3 regions of the Marinobacter panjinensis genome follow, and region 1 is predicted to be linked to each of the others. Evidence: predicted binding sites of a transcription regulator. Region 1 holds the regulator's gene; each other region holds the start of a gene.
The links. The regulator FliA, encoded in region 1, starts transcription of late flagellar genes. The targets are predictions, from matches to a motif close to CTAAAGTTTNNNNNNNNNNNGCCGNTAA.

Region 1 (4,168 bases):
CTGGCAAAGTTTGCAAGTTTCGGGGTTGAGCGATTGCACGTGTTGTCGTACCAGGAAATACCGGATAACAAACAGATCACCATTGTGGCATCCGTTGGCCAGTAAAGGCCGCGGACGGCAAGGCGGAAGGCGCCACGTAGCGCTGACCGGGGAGGAAGAGTCATCATGAAAGTAAAACGGTTTTTTGCCCAGAGCATGGCAGAGGCGCTGCGCCAGGTGCGGGACCAGATGGGCCCCGATGCAGTGATTCTGTCCAATCGTCGTGTGGATGGTGGCGTCGAAATTGTGACAGCGCTGGATTATGACGAAAATATGGCGCGCCAACGGTTGGGAGATGCAGCACGGGAAGCCACCAATGGATCCCGGCTGGCAGAGCTCCAGGCGGAACAGCACCGCCGCCTGGAGGATGAACTTGGCCGTTCCCGTGAGCGAATCCGGGAAGTCCGGGAAAAGCGCTCCGGGTCGGGCGGCCGCAATAATGGTTCGGATCAGGGTTATGCCAGTCTGGCGGCCGATGCTTTTGGCGGCAGCGAATTAACGGTGGAAGAGCCTGTTAACGCGAACCCGGGCTATTCCGGTGAACTGGCCCAGATGCGCGCTGAAATCAGCTCTCTCAGGGACCTGGTTGGTGCCCGCCGGGCGACGGCCGAGCCTGAAAAAACGGCAGTGAATGCGGTGCAGCAACGGTTGGCCGAACGGCTGCAGGAATTCGGTCTGGGCCAGGAGCTTGCCGGCTCATTGTCTCGTCGTCATCGTGCCGGGCGTCTTGAAGATGGCTGGAAACAGTCGCTGAAAATGCTGGCAGCCGGCGTAAAAACCTCCCGAGCCGAGTGGCCCGAGGAGGGTGGCGTCTATGCCCTGGTGGGCCCCACAGGCTCTGGCAAGACCACCACCATCGGCAAGCTTGCGGCCCATTATGTACTGCGCCACGGCGCCGATTCCCTCGCATTGGTGACTACGGATCGCTACAGGGTGGCTGCCCACGAGCAACTGTTCGTGTTCGGGCGTATTCTGAATGTCCCGGTGCGGGTAGTGGATGAGACCCATTCACTGGATGATATTCTCGACGAATTGTCGGACCGCCACCTTGTGCTGATTGACACTGCAGGCCTGACCAGTACCGATAAAGGGTACGATGAGCAACTCACGGAACTGGCCCGCAGTCATCACAATATTCGCACCCATCTGGTGGTTTCTGCGACCAGTCAGCCACGCATCATGAAATCCGTCTGGCATTGCTATAAGATGGCAAATCTCACAGGGTGTGTGGTGACAAAAATTGATGAAGCACTGACCCTGGGAGAATCGCTGGGATTTGTTATGGAAACGGGATTGCCGGTTGCCTATTACACTAACGGCCAGAAGATCCCTGAAGACCTGCACCACGCCGAACCCATTCCGTTGGTGCGGCTGGCCGTGGAAAGGCTGAAAAAACTCCAGCAGCAAGAGGCGGTCGCTGTTTAATAACAACACAGCCTGTGGTTCAACGTGGCAAGAGATCAGAATCAGTATGAGCAAACCACATCCGGTACAGGTGATTGCGATTTCCGGCGGGAAGGGGGGCGTTGGCAAGAGTAACGTTGCGGTGAACCTCGGCATCGCCCTTTCGCAGAAAGGGCGGCGTGTCGTGCTGCTTGATGCCGATCTTGGTCTTGGCAATATTGACGTTTTGCTGGGGATTACCGCCAACCGGAACATCCAGGATGTTATTGCCGGTGACTGCGACCTGCGCGATGTGCTGGTCAGCGGTCCTGGCGGAATCAGGATTGTGCCAGCCTCCTCCGGTACCCAGCGCATGACCCAGCTGTCCTCGCTCGAGCACGCCGGGCTGATCAATGCCTTCAGCGAACTGGGCGACCAGATTGACGTTCTGATCGTGGATACCGCGGCCGGTATTTCCGACTCTGTGGTCAGCTTCCTGCGAGCCTCCCAGGAGTTGTTGCTGGTCGTATGCGATGAACCCACCTCCATCACCGACGCTTACGCCCTGATCAAACTGATGAACCGTGATTACGGCACTAACCGCTTCCGCATTCTGGCAAATCAGGTGCGTAACGAGCAGGAAGGCCGCCATCTGTTTGAAAAACTGACCAGAGTGACCGAGCGGTTTCTGGATGTAGCACTGCAATATGTGGGTATAGTGCCCTACGACGAGGCCGTGAAAAAGGCGGTTCAACGCCAGCGCGCCGTGCTGGATGCCTATCCCCGTGCCAAGGCATCGCTTGCCATCAAGAGCCTGGCGGATAAAGTCGACAACTGGCCGTTACCACAATCGCCCCGGGGGCATCTGGAATTTTTTGTGGAGCGGCTCGTCGAAGTCTGATTTTGATCCTTCACTGAAAAGCCGGATACATGACATTGGCGAAAGAACTTGGAATCTACCACCGGACCGGCACGCAGGGGCCCTCACAGCTTGTTGAGGAGCAGGCGCCGCTGGTCAAGAAAATCGCACTTCATCTGATGGCCCGGCTGCCGGCCTCGGTCCAGCTTGAGGACCTTATGCAGGCTGGTATGATCGGTTTGCTGGAAGCGGCCCAACGTTACAGCTCCACCAGGGGGGCTACCTTTGAAACCTATGCAGGCATCCGGATCCGCGGTGCCATGGTGGATGAGATCCGCAAGGGGGACTGGGTTCCCCGCTCCGTACACAGAAACTCCCGCCGTATTGCCAAAGCCATCAAGGCCGTCGAGGACCGCCTGGGCCGTGAAGCCCTGGACTGGGAAGTCGCCGAGGAACTCGGCCAGAGCCTTGATGAATACCACTCCTCACTGAGCGATGCCAACAGTGGCCGACTTTTTAGCCTCGATGAGCTCAATGAATCCGGCGACCTGCCGATAAACGAAGCAGAGACCAGTGACAACCCACTGGAAGGCCTGACATCGGACAACTTCCGGAAGAACCTGGCCACGGCCATTGGCGATCTGCCAGAGCGCGAGAAACTGGTGCTTGGTCTGTACTACCAGGAAGAACTGAACCTCAAGGAAATTGGCGCAGTTCTGGGTGTCAGCGAAAGCCGGGTGAGCCAGATCCACAGCCAGGCGGCGCTCAGATTGCGGGGTCGGCTCTCTGACTGGAAGAAGTGACCTCTGTCGCGTAGCAGTCGTTGTGCAGCGTTGCAAAGCATTCTTTACTGTAGCCTTTTGGTAACCGGTGCTTTACAACCGGCCCAAAGGCAACACAATAAGCGGTAAATCTGCCGGCTTGCTGGACTGAGAGCCGGAAGCCAAAAACGAATTCCGGGCGTTTTATACTGGAGGTCCCATTGGACAAAAACATGAAAATCCTGATCGTGGATGATTTCTCCACCATGCGACGGATCATCAAGAACCTGCTTCGCGATCTTGGCTTTACCAACACCGATGAAGCGGATGATGGCAATACCGCGCTGCCAATGCTCCGCAGCGGAAAATACGATTTTCTGGTTACCGACTGGAACATGCCGGGCATGTCCGGGCTGGACCTGCTCAAGGAAGTCCGTGCCGATGAGAACCTCAAGACCCTGCCGGTGCTCATGGTAACGGCCGAAGCCAAGCGGGATCAGATTGTGGCGGCGGCGCAGGCCGGGGTGAATGGCTACGTGGTCAAGCCGTTCACTGCAGCGGTCCTCAAGGAGAAGATTGAGAAGATCTTCGAGCGAATCCAGTAATCAGAGGTCGGACGGGCTCCCATGAGCGAAAATGACAAGAACCATCAGGGCCTCGACCCGGAGATTACGGAAAAGCTCCGTAGCCAGGCCGCTGAACTGGCTGAACAGGTCAATGCCGGAGAGTATGCCCGGGCCATGACACTGATCAATGAGCTCAGCGAGGTAAGGGATCAGAGTCTGTACCGCGAGGTTGGCCGGCTGACCCGCAGCCTCCATGAGGCAATTCGCAACTTTCATGTTGATCCGCGTAATGATGAACAGTCCGAAGCGCTGTCAAAAATGACCGACGCGTCGGACCGCTTGGAATACGTGGTCCAGATGACGGGAAAGGCGGCTAACCGCACCATGGACCTGGTGGAAGAAGCCATGCCCCGGGCCAGCGCCATTCGTGATGAAGCGGCAGAGCTGAGGGACGAGTGGCAGAGGCTGCGCCGCCGTGAGATGGCGCCGGCGGAATTCCGCGAACTCTATGCCCGGATAGATACCTTTTTTGTCAGCCTCAATACCGATGCCGGCGCGAT
Region 2 (4,168 bases), on a different contig from region 1:
ATGCCACCGGTCATCACAATCGCGGTACGGACACCGGCCTCCCCCAGGCGCTTGATCACCTTTGGCACGGTGTCCGGGGGCGTACAGACAATGGCCAGGTCCGGGCTGAACTCCATACGGGCCACTTTCCGGACGCAGGGCACGCCGTGTACGTTGTCATAATCGTTCTGGTTGACCACCAGCAGCTGGCCGGGATAACCACCGCCCATGAGGTTCCGCAGCACCATACCACCCAGGTTATCTGCCCGCTCCGAGGCCCCGATAACCACTATGGAAGAGGGGTTGAAAAGGCTTTCCAGGTATCGGGTGCTCAAGCTTTACTCCTTGCTGCGGATCGACCGGGCGGATGTACACCCTATCTTAGGCGCTTGTCTGGTGATGTAAAATGTCTATCGACACCATAAGACCAAAGAAACACGGCAGGGCTACCGTATCCCTGATAATATTGAACAAAATACAAGCATAACCAGAGCGTTCGGGATCAGCATGACTACGGGATTTTTCTCTCACGACGATTGCATGAAACACACCATGGGGGCAGAGCATCCGGAGTCCCCGGAACGGCTTGCGGCCATTATCAGTTACCTGGCAGATACCGGCATGGAGCAGGAACTGGACTGGGTAAGGCCGGATGAAGCCACGCGGGACCAGTTGCTGACCGTTCATCCCGAGCGCTACCTGCATCAACTGGAGCTGATGCAGCCCACCAGGGGGCGGGTCTATACCGACCCCGACACCGCGATGATGCCGGATACCCTGCGGGCCGCCCGCCTGGCCGCCGGCGCCAGCATTGAAGCGGTCGACATGGTTCTCAGCAGTCAGCTCACCAATGCATTCGTGTGTGCCCGGCCACCGGGGCACCATGCCGAGCGCAGTAAATCCATGGGTTTCTGTTTCTACAACAACATTGCCCTGGCTGCGATGCGCGCCCTGAATTTCCACCACCTGGAACGGGTAGCCATCATTGATTTTGATGTCCACCAGGGCAACGGCACCGTCGATATCGTGGGCGGTGATGAGCGCATTCTGATGTGCTCCAGTTTTCAGCACCCGTTCTATCCCCACTCACATGTACACCGGCAGGCTGAGAACATTATTAACACCCCCATCCAGGCCGGGACCTCTGCCGACGAATATCGTAAAACGGTGGAAGCCGCCTGGGTGAAACGGCTACAGGATTTCCGCCCACAGCTGGTACTGATTTCCGCCGGTTTCGACGGCCACCGGCTGGACCCCATGGCGGAACTGAACCTGGAAGTGGAAGATTATCGCTGGCTGACAGAGATGATCACCAGCATAGCCGCTGACTCCGCCAATGACCGGATCATCTCAACACTTGAAGGGGGGTATCATCTGAAGGCGCTGGCAGAAAGCGTGAATGCGCACCTTGAAGTGCTCAATTCAATTCGCTGATTGCTGAATTCACTACCGGCGCCTCAGGTGCCAGCGGTCAGGTATTGGGTGTTGCGGCATCATAGCCATTGGCCTGCTGCAGATCCGGCCGCTCCCCTTCCCGCTGCAGACGGATAGTGGTGCGTCGGTTATCCGCCGGGCGGCCTGACACCTGGTACTGATCCGCATGGGCCCTGACCGTCACCATGTTGGTATCAACACCCTCCCCGATCAGGTAATCCGCCACCACATTGGCCCGCTCTTCGGACAGTGCGCGGTTATTGATACGGCTGCCACTGCTGTCCGTGTGACCGTCCACGAAAATCCGTTCCACTGTGGAATCTGCCTGAACGTAAGCCACTATGTTATCCAGAAGCTGCCTGTCGGCCCCAGAAAGACTGGTACTGCCGGCTGAAAACGGGATACGGGAACGCTTGATCTGGTCATAGTTCACCGGCAGCAAACCGGAAGTACAGGAACGGTAGCCTGAAAACTGGCCGGCAAAGTTGATGTTGGAGACCTTCACACGAACCGGGCTGCCGTCGTACCAGGACTCCCGGGTCACCGTTGGGTCCATCCCTTCCAGCAGGCCCTGAACCATGTTCATGGCCTGGCGTGAATCCAGTGACACCGGGCGACGACCGTCGTCTATGTTTACCCGCCCCAGGGAGCGGGGCGCTATTCCCGGGCGCCAGGATGGAGCCTCTACAACCAGCATGCCCCGGCCAGGGCGCATCACCGGCGTTTCCGACTCCAGGAAAAAGGACAGGGATTCGCCGGCCCGATGACGGAATATGGCACGGCCGTAACCCGGCACCTGGTGCACCAGGGTGCATTCGAAGACAGACTCCGACAGGTACCACTGGCTGTTCTCGATACCGGCACCATAGGTGGCGGCCTGGGCCGCATTGGCGGCAACCAGTAAGCAGCATGCACTACATGCACTAGAGATCACTGCACTACGCAGGAAGGCTGGAATTCGTGCCATACCATCAGTCCGTCAAAGAAAGTTCACTGGTTACTTAACGGCCGCCACAATGCATTCTTTAGGGTTCTGGCCTGAAACAATCGATGACGGCTTCTGATATAATTCCGCCAGAATTTTTCAGGGGCCCCCACACCAAACGCCCCGGCAAGCCGGAAACCGTCAATGACCAATCAGATCACCATTACCCGCCCGGATGACTGGCATCTTCACGTACGGGACGGAGGCATTCTCAAGGACGTAGTGCCAGCCACCGCCCGCTGCTTTCGCCGCGCCATTATCATGCCCAACCTGGTGCCACCGGTAACCGATGCGGAACAGGCGATGGCCTACCGCGACAGGATTCTGGACGCCGCCAGGGGTTATGACTTTGACCCACTGATGACGCTGTACCTGACAGAGAGCACTACACCGGACCAGATCCGCGACGCCAAAGCGGCGGGGGTGGTTGCCGCAAAGCTCTACCCTGCCGGTGCCACCACCAATTCCGATTCCGGTGTTACTGATATCCGCAATATCTACCCGGTACTGGAAGCCATGAAGGATTGTGGCATGCTGTTGCTGGTCCACGGTGAAGTGACTGATCAGGACATCGATATCTTTGACCGGGAGAAGATTTTCCTGAAGCGGGTATTGGCGCCGACACTTGAAGCCTTTCCCTCGCTGCGGGTTGTTCTTGAGCATATCACCACAGCAGACTCGGCCGAATTCGTCCGCAATCACGAGGGTGACAACCTGGGTGCCACCATCACCCCCCAGCACCTGATGTACAACCGCAACCATATGCTGGTAGGCGGCATTCGCCCTCACCTGTACTGCCTGCCGATTCTCAAACGTAACCGGCACCAACAGGCATTGCTGGATGCGGTCGTCAGCGGCGACCGGCGCTTCTTCCTGGGTACCGACTCGGCACCGCATTCAAAGGGCCGGAAAGAAACCGCCTGCGGCTGTGCCGGTTGCTATTCCGCCTACAGCGCCATTTCACTGTACGCAGAGATCTTCGAAGACCTGGGCATTCTCGACAAGCTGGAAGCCTTTGCCAGTTTCAACGGCGCCGATTTTTACGGGCTGCCACGAAACACCGACACCATAACCCTGGTGCGGGAAAGCTGGGAAATGCCCGCTGAGCTGCCCCTGGCAGATGGCACCATCGTCCCGCTGAAAGCGGGTGAAAGCCTGAGATGGCGCCTCGCCCAGAACTGATACAACACCTGTTCCTATACCAGGCCGGTGGAGCTGGCCAGAAACTCCGGGAGTTCAAGTGACTGACGAAAACAAAGAACGCCACCCCATGTCCCGCCGCTTTCGCGGATTCCTGCCTGTTGTGGTGGATGTGGAAACGGGCGGATTCAATCCCGAGCGGGATGCCCTGCTGGAAATTGCCGCTGTCATAATCACCATGGATGAAGACGGCTGGCTGATCCGCGGAGAAACCCACCTGCAGCAGATTGATCCGTTTGAAGGCGCCAACCTGGAACAGTCAGCCCTGGATTTCACCGGCATTGACCCCTGGAGCCCCGAGCGGGAAGCGGTTCCCGAGCGCGAGGGCCTGAGCGAGATATTCGGGCCGATTCGTAAGGCGGTCAAAGCCCACGACTGCAAGCGGGCCGTGCTGGTAGGCCATAACGCCACCTTCGATCACAATTTCGTGTTCGCCGCTGCCCTGCGTGCGGATATCCGCCGCAACCCGTTCCACCCCTTTTCCACGTTTGATACCGCAACCCTGGCCGGGCTTGCTTACGGCCACACCGTACTGGCGCAGGCGTGCAAGCTGGCAGGCATTCCCTTCAG
Region 3 (4,168 bases), 2.0 Mb from region 1:
CACCGGGGAATGACAGCAATCCATGGGGTTGGTAGACCTTTTGCATCAGCTCCATGCCGCCACCGTGGTAGAACCAGGCGTACTGCTCAGGCGCGATCATTCCGAAAGGCACAGTAGTGAAGTACATGGCGTTAGGAATCGAGCCCTTGTAGTAGTAGGAGGCGGTGTGCCCCATGTCGTACTGGCCCGCTTTCACCATGTCGAAGATGCCAAACGGTGCTTTGTGCTTATTCGAGGAATCGATGCGGAACTGCAGGCGGCCACCGGACATCTTTTCGGCCATGGCCGCCATGTTGCGCGGTGTTTCGCCCAGGATCGGGGAGTTAGGCCCCCAGGTTTCAGCAAGGCGGATAGTGTAGGTTTCTTGCGCCAGCAGTGATGTGCTTGTCAAAGACAGCATCAGAGCCAGGGCAGTCAGGAGGGGTTTGAAAGAAAACATAAGCGAGCCCTTTTCCGTTATTATTGGAGTTGGAACATACGGCTCACATCATAGCTTGCTGGCCGGCTGACGCCAATCGTCAACCGGCCGATAGCAAAGGTTTTATACTTTGAACTGCCCCACCAGATCCCGCAGGTTCTCACCCAGCCGCGCAAGCTCGTGGCTGGCTTCGTTGGTCTGGGTAACACCGGTATCGCTGCGCTGAGCCGCATCCACAATACGCACTACGTTCTGATTGATTTCCTCGGCCACCTGGCTTTGCTGCTCAGCCGCCGTGGCAATCTGGGTGACCTGATCGTGGATATGCCCCACGGATTTTTCGATGGTCCGCAAGGCATCCGTGGCGTGGTTGATCCGCTCGACCGTTTCAGTGGAACGGCTGCGGGAGGCGTCCATCCGCTCAACGGCTGCGCGGGACTCGGTCACGAAGCCATCGATCATGCCACGAATCTGGTCTGCGGATTCCGCGCTGCGCTTGGCCAACTGCCGTACCTCATCGGCAACTACCGAGAAACCACGGCCATGCTCGCCGGCACGCGCAGCTTCAATGGCGGCATTGAGTGCCAACAGGTTGGTCTGGTCGGTAACCGCGTGGATCACATCCAGCACCTGGGTGATCTCGTCGGTCTTTTCGGCCAGGTTACTGATGCGGGTAGAGCTTGCTTCAATTTCGTCCGAAAGCTGGTTGACCGAAGACTGGGCGTTGGCAATGGTCTCACCGCCATCCCGGGCCAGCTTGTCGGCATCGGAAGCGGCACTTTCCACTTCGTTGGCATTGCCGGAGATCTGCTGAATGGTCGCGGCCATTTCGTTGATGGCCGAGGCAATCTGGTCGGTCTCCGAGCCCTGTTCCTGAACCGATGCCCGGGTTTCCGTGGCAACGCGGCTGAGCTCTTCAGCGGCAGACGCAACCTGATCGGTCGTCGCACCCACTTCCCGTATGGTGTCCTGGATTTTCACGATAAAGGCATTGAATCGGCGGCCCAGCTCCGCCAGTTCATCGCTACCTTCGTCTGGGAGGCGGTGGCGGAGATCACCCTCACCCTCGGCAATGTCCTTCATCAGGGCGATAACCCGATTCAGCGGGTTGGTGACAGTGCGGCCAACGAAGACACCGATCAACAGGGCAATGATCACCACAATCACGGTTACCAGTACAATAAAGCCCAGAGTCTCGGCGATTTCCTGTTCGATATCGGCCCGGGCTGTGGCGATTTCTTCTTCAATATCGGTGACATAAACGCCGGTGCCAATCATCCAGCCCCAATCCGGAATGATGGTGGCAAAGGACACCTTGGGCTCAACCTCGCCGGACGCCGGATTGGGCCAGTCATAACCAAAATAGCCATCGCCCTCTGCCGCATCGAACAGTGACCGTATCAGTTTCCGCACATCCGGATTGGTGGTAGGCCCTTCCCGGGAAGGATCCGGCGCATAAGCCAGGTTTTCCAGGTCACGGGCGTAGGCAAACACATAGTTGCCGCCTTCAAACCTTATGGAACGCAGGCGGTTCCTGGCCGCTTCACGGGCTTCCCTGTCTGACAGGTCCGGATCATTCTTGGCTTCCAGAACCACCGAGCGGGCTGCATCTACCAGGCTTTTCAATCCTTCCTTGCGCGAGTCCAGCAGGCTGGCCTCCAGTCGCTCAAGCTCGGCCTCGCCGCCACTCTTTATCTGGGCAACGGTAATCCAGGCAAGGGTCGCCGCCGTAATCATTACCGGAACAAGAACGCCCAGCAACAGACGGGAACGAATGCGTAGCCGGCTCAGTAAGTTCATTGGTTATTACTCCGAAAAATGTTGGATACTGTGCGCAATTATCCACAATGGTGCGCCCGGGTGTGTTCCAGTTTGTAAAACGTACGTAAACAGGCAGGCTGCATCCTCGTACTTCCATGCCGCAATTCGTTAGCGTCCCGGCATTTCGTGTTTAAAGGGTTATCGGCCAATAGCTGAAGGGCTTGAACCGGATTTAGACGAAAGGCCTGGCTCCTGTTCAGAGGCGCGGATGAAATACCTGTATCTGATTCGACATGCCAAATCGAGCTGGGCCGATGACAGCCTCGGTGATCACCAGCGCCCCCTGAACAGCAGGGGGCGAAAACAGCTTGGCCCCATGAGTAAAGCGGTGCGTGCGGCAGGCGTTCTGGATGGCCCGATCTTCTGTAGTAATGCGACCCGCGCACAGCAGACCCTGGATGGACTTATTCCGGGAGACTTGCGTCGGAACACTTACGTAGAACCTGCGCTCTACACCTTTAACCACAAGTTGCTGATTGACTGGCTACGGGAGCGGCAGGAAGAAGAGAGCATCACCCTGATTGGCCACAATCCCGCCCTGGAAGAGCTGGCGGGCTACCTGCTGAAACAGGCGCCGGAAAGTTTTCCGACATGCGGCTTCATGCAGATAGCACTGCCGGTAAAAAACTGGCACAAGCTGGCGCGGAACAAAGGCCGACTGAAACAGTTCCTTACGCCCAAAGATGTCAGTTATGAGCAATTCAACCGCAAGCGCCTGAAGCTCCCGGGCAACGAAGACACACCTCTGACCCGACACATCCCCGAGACACTGCAACACCAGTACCAGCGCATACGGGATCTCGAAACCGGGGTTATCCGGGGCTTTGATGACGAATTCCTGCACCAGTACCGCATTGCCATCCGGCGTAGCCGCGCCATCGCCGAATCCGTCAGCGAGACAGGCGGCGACTCCGACCTGCGCAAGGCAACCAAGGCACTGAAAAGGCATGCCCGGGCCACCAGCCAGCTCAGAGACCTGCACGTATTCCTTGCGGACCTGGAGCGGTGGCAACTTAAAGCAGAGACACAATCGGCGCTGGTCAGCTCAGGCGCCAGAAGTCATTTCGCCAACCTGGCAGACCTTGAGCACCGCGCGCTCGCCAAGCGAATGGCCGGCAAGAAATACCGCAAGGACATGGACAGCTGGCACCAGCTCATCACATCCCACTACTTTGAAAAAAAGACCCGGAAACTGACAACGGCAGACATCCGGAAAGCGCTGAACAGGCGTATAAAGCAATACAACACGTTAACGCAGCAACTGAGCCAGCAGGCACCAGACGACGACTACCATAGCCTGCGGAAACTGCTGAAACGCATACGCTACCTGGCCGAGCTGAACAAACCTGCGTTCCGGAAAATGCTCAGACAACTGAAACAACGCCAACACCGATTCGGTGATTTTCAGGATCTGCGCGTGCAGATCGATATGCTGACGTCCTTTCGCAACGGTATCGCCACCGAACCCGACATGCTTGAGCCCGTAGCAGGACTGAATGACCTGATAGCAGGCCTGACGGCTGAAAAAACCAGCGTGCGAGATGACATACTCACCCTAGGAGGTATTGATGGACACCCTGTTCTATGACGGCCAGTGCCCTTTGTGCGCAAAGGAAATCGGTACTCTGAGGAAACTGCAGCGGGGGGATCTTGTGTTCGCGGACATCCACGCCCAGCAGAACCGCAAGGGTATGCTGCCAGATCGGGAGGCGCTGCTACGCCGGCTCCACCTGCTGACCGGCGACGGCAATTGGGTGATTGGCCTGCCCGCCAACGTGCGTGCCTGGTCTCACACCCGCCTGGGATTTTTTTTCAAGCCGTTACTCTGGCCGGTCATTTACCCCGTTGCAGAGCGCATCTACGAAAGCTGGGCAGACAAACGCTACGATCGGAAATACGCCTGCGGAACCTGTGAGGTTTAACTATCTA

Region 2: a site for FliA is predicted at 2,415-2,442, ahead of FDP08_RS19065 (flagellar protein MotY). Genes of this name have one in related genera too.
Region 3: a site for FliA is predicted at 2,378-2,405, ahead of FDP08_RS14440 (methyl-accepting chemotaxis protein). Genes of this name have one in related genera too.

The regions. Positions count from the first base shown of each region.
Region 1 is NZ_SZYH01000001.1:1,173,530-1,177,697, reverse strand. It holds gene flhA (flagellar biosynthesis protein FlhA) at 1-105, shown strand, start outside; gene flhF (flagellar biosynthesis GTPase FlhF) at 166-1,464, shown strand; gene FDP08_RS05305 (MinD/ParA family protein) at 1,511-2,323, shown strand; gene FDP08_RS05300 (RNA polymerase sigma factor FliA) at 2,353-3,084, shown strand; gene cheY (chemotaxis response regulator CheY) at 3,264-3,647, shown strand; gene FDP08_RS05290 (protein phosphatase CheZ) at 3,669-4,168, shown strand, end outside.
Region 2 is NZ_SZYH01000002.1:600,819-604,986, reverse strand. It holds gene FDP08_RS19075 (bifunctional acetate--CoA ligase family protein/GNAT family N-acetyltransferase) at 1-314, opposite strand, end outside; gene FDP08_RS19070 (histone deacetylase family protein) at 487-1,413, shown strand; gene FDP08_RS19065 (flagellar protein MotY) at 1,451-2,380, opposite strand; gene pyrC (dihydroorotase) at 2,543-3,580, shown strand; gene rnt (ribonuclease T) at 3,639-4,168, shown strand, end outside.
Region 3 is NZ_SZYH01000001.1:3,148,541-3,152,708, reverse strand. It holds gene FDP08_RS14445 (TRAP transporter substrate-binding protein) at 1-439, opposite strand, end outside; gene FDP08_RS14440 (methyl-accepting chemotaxis protein) at 542-2,218, opposite strand; gene FDP08_RS14435 (CHAD domain-containing protein) at 2,448-3,827, shown strand; gene FDP08_RS14430 (thiol-disulfide oxidoreductase DCC family protein) at 3,808-4,161, shown strand; gene FDP08_RS14425 (outer membrane beta-barrel protein) at 4,166-4,168, opposite strand, start outside.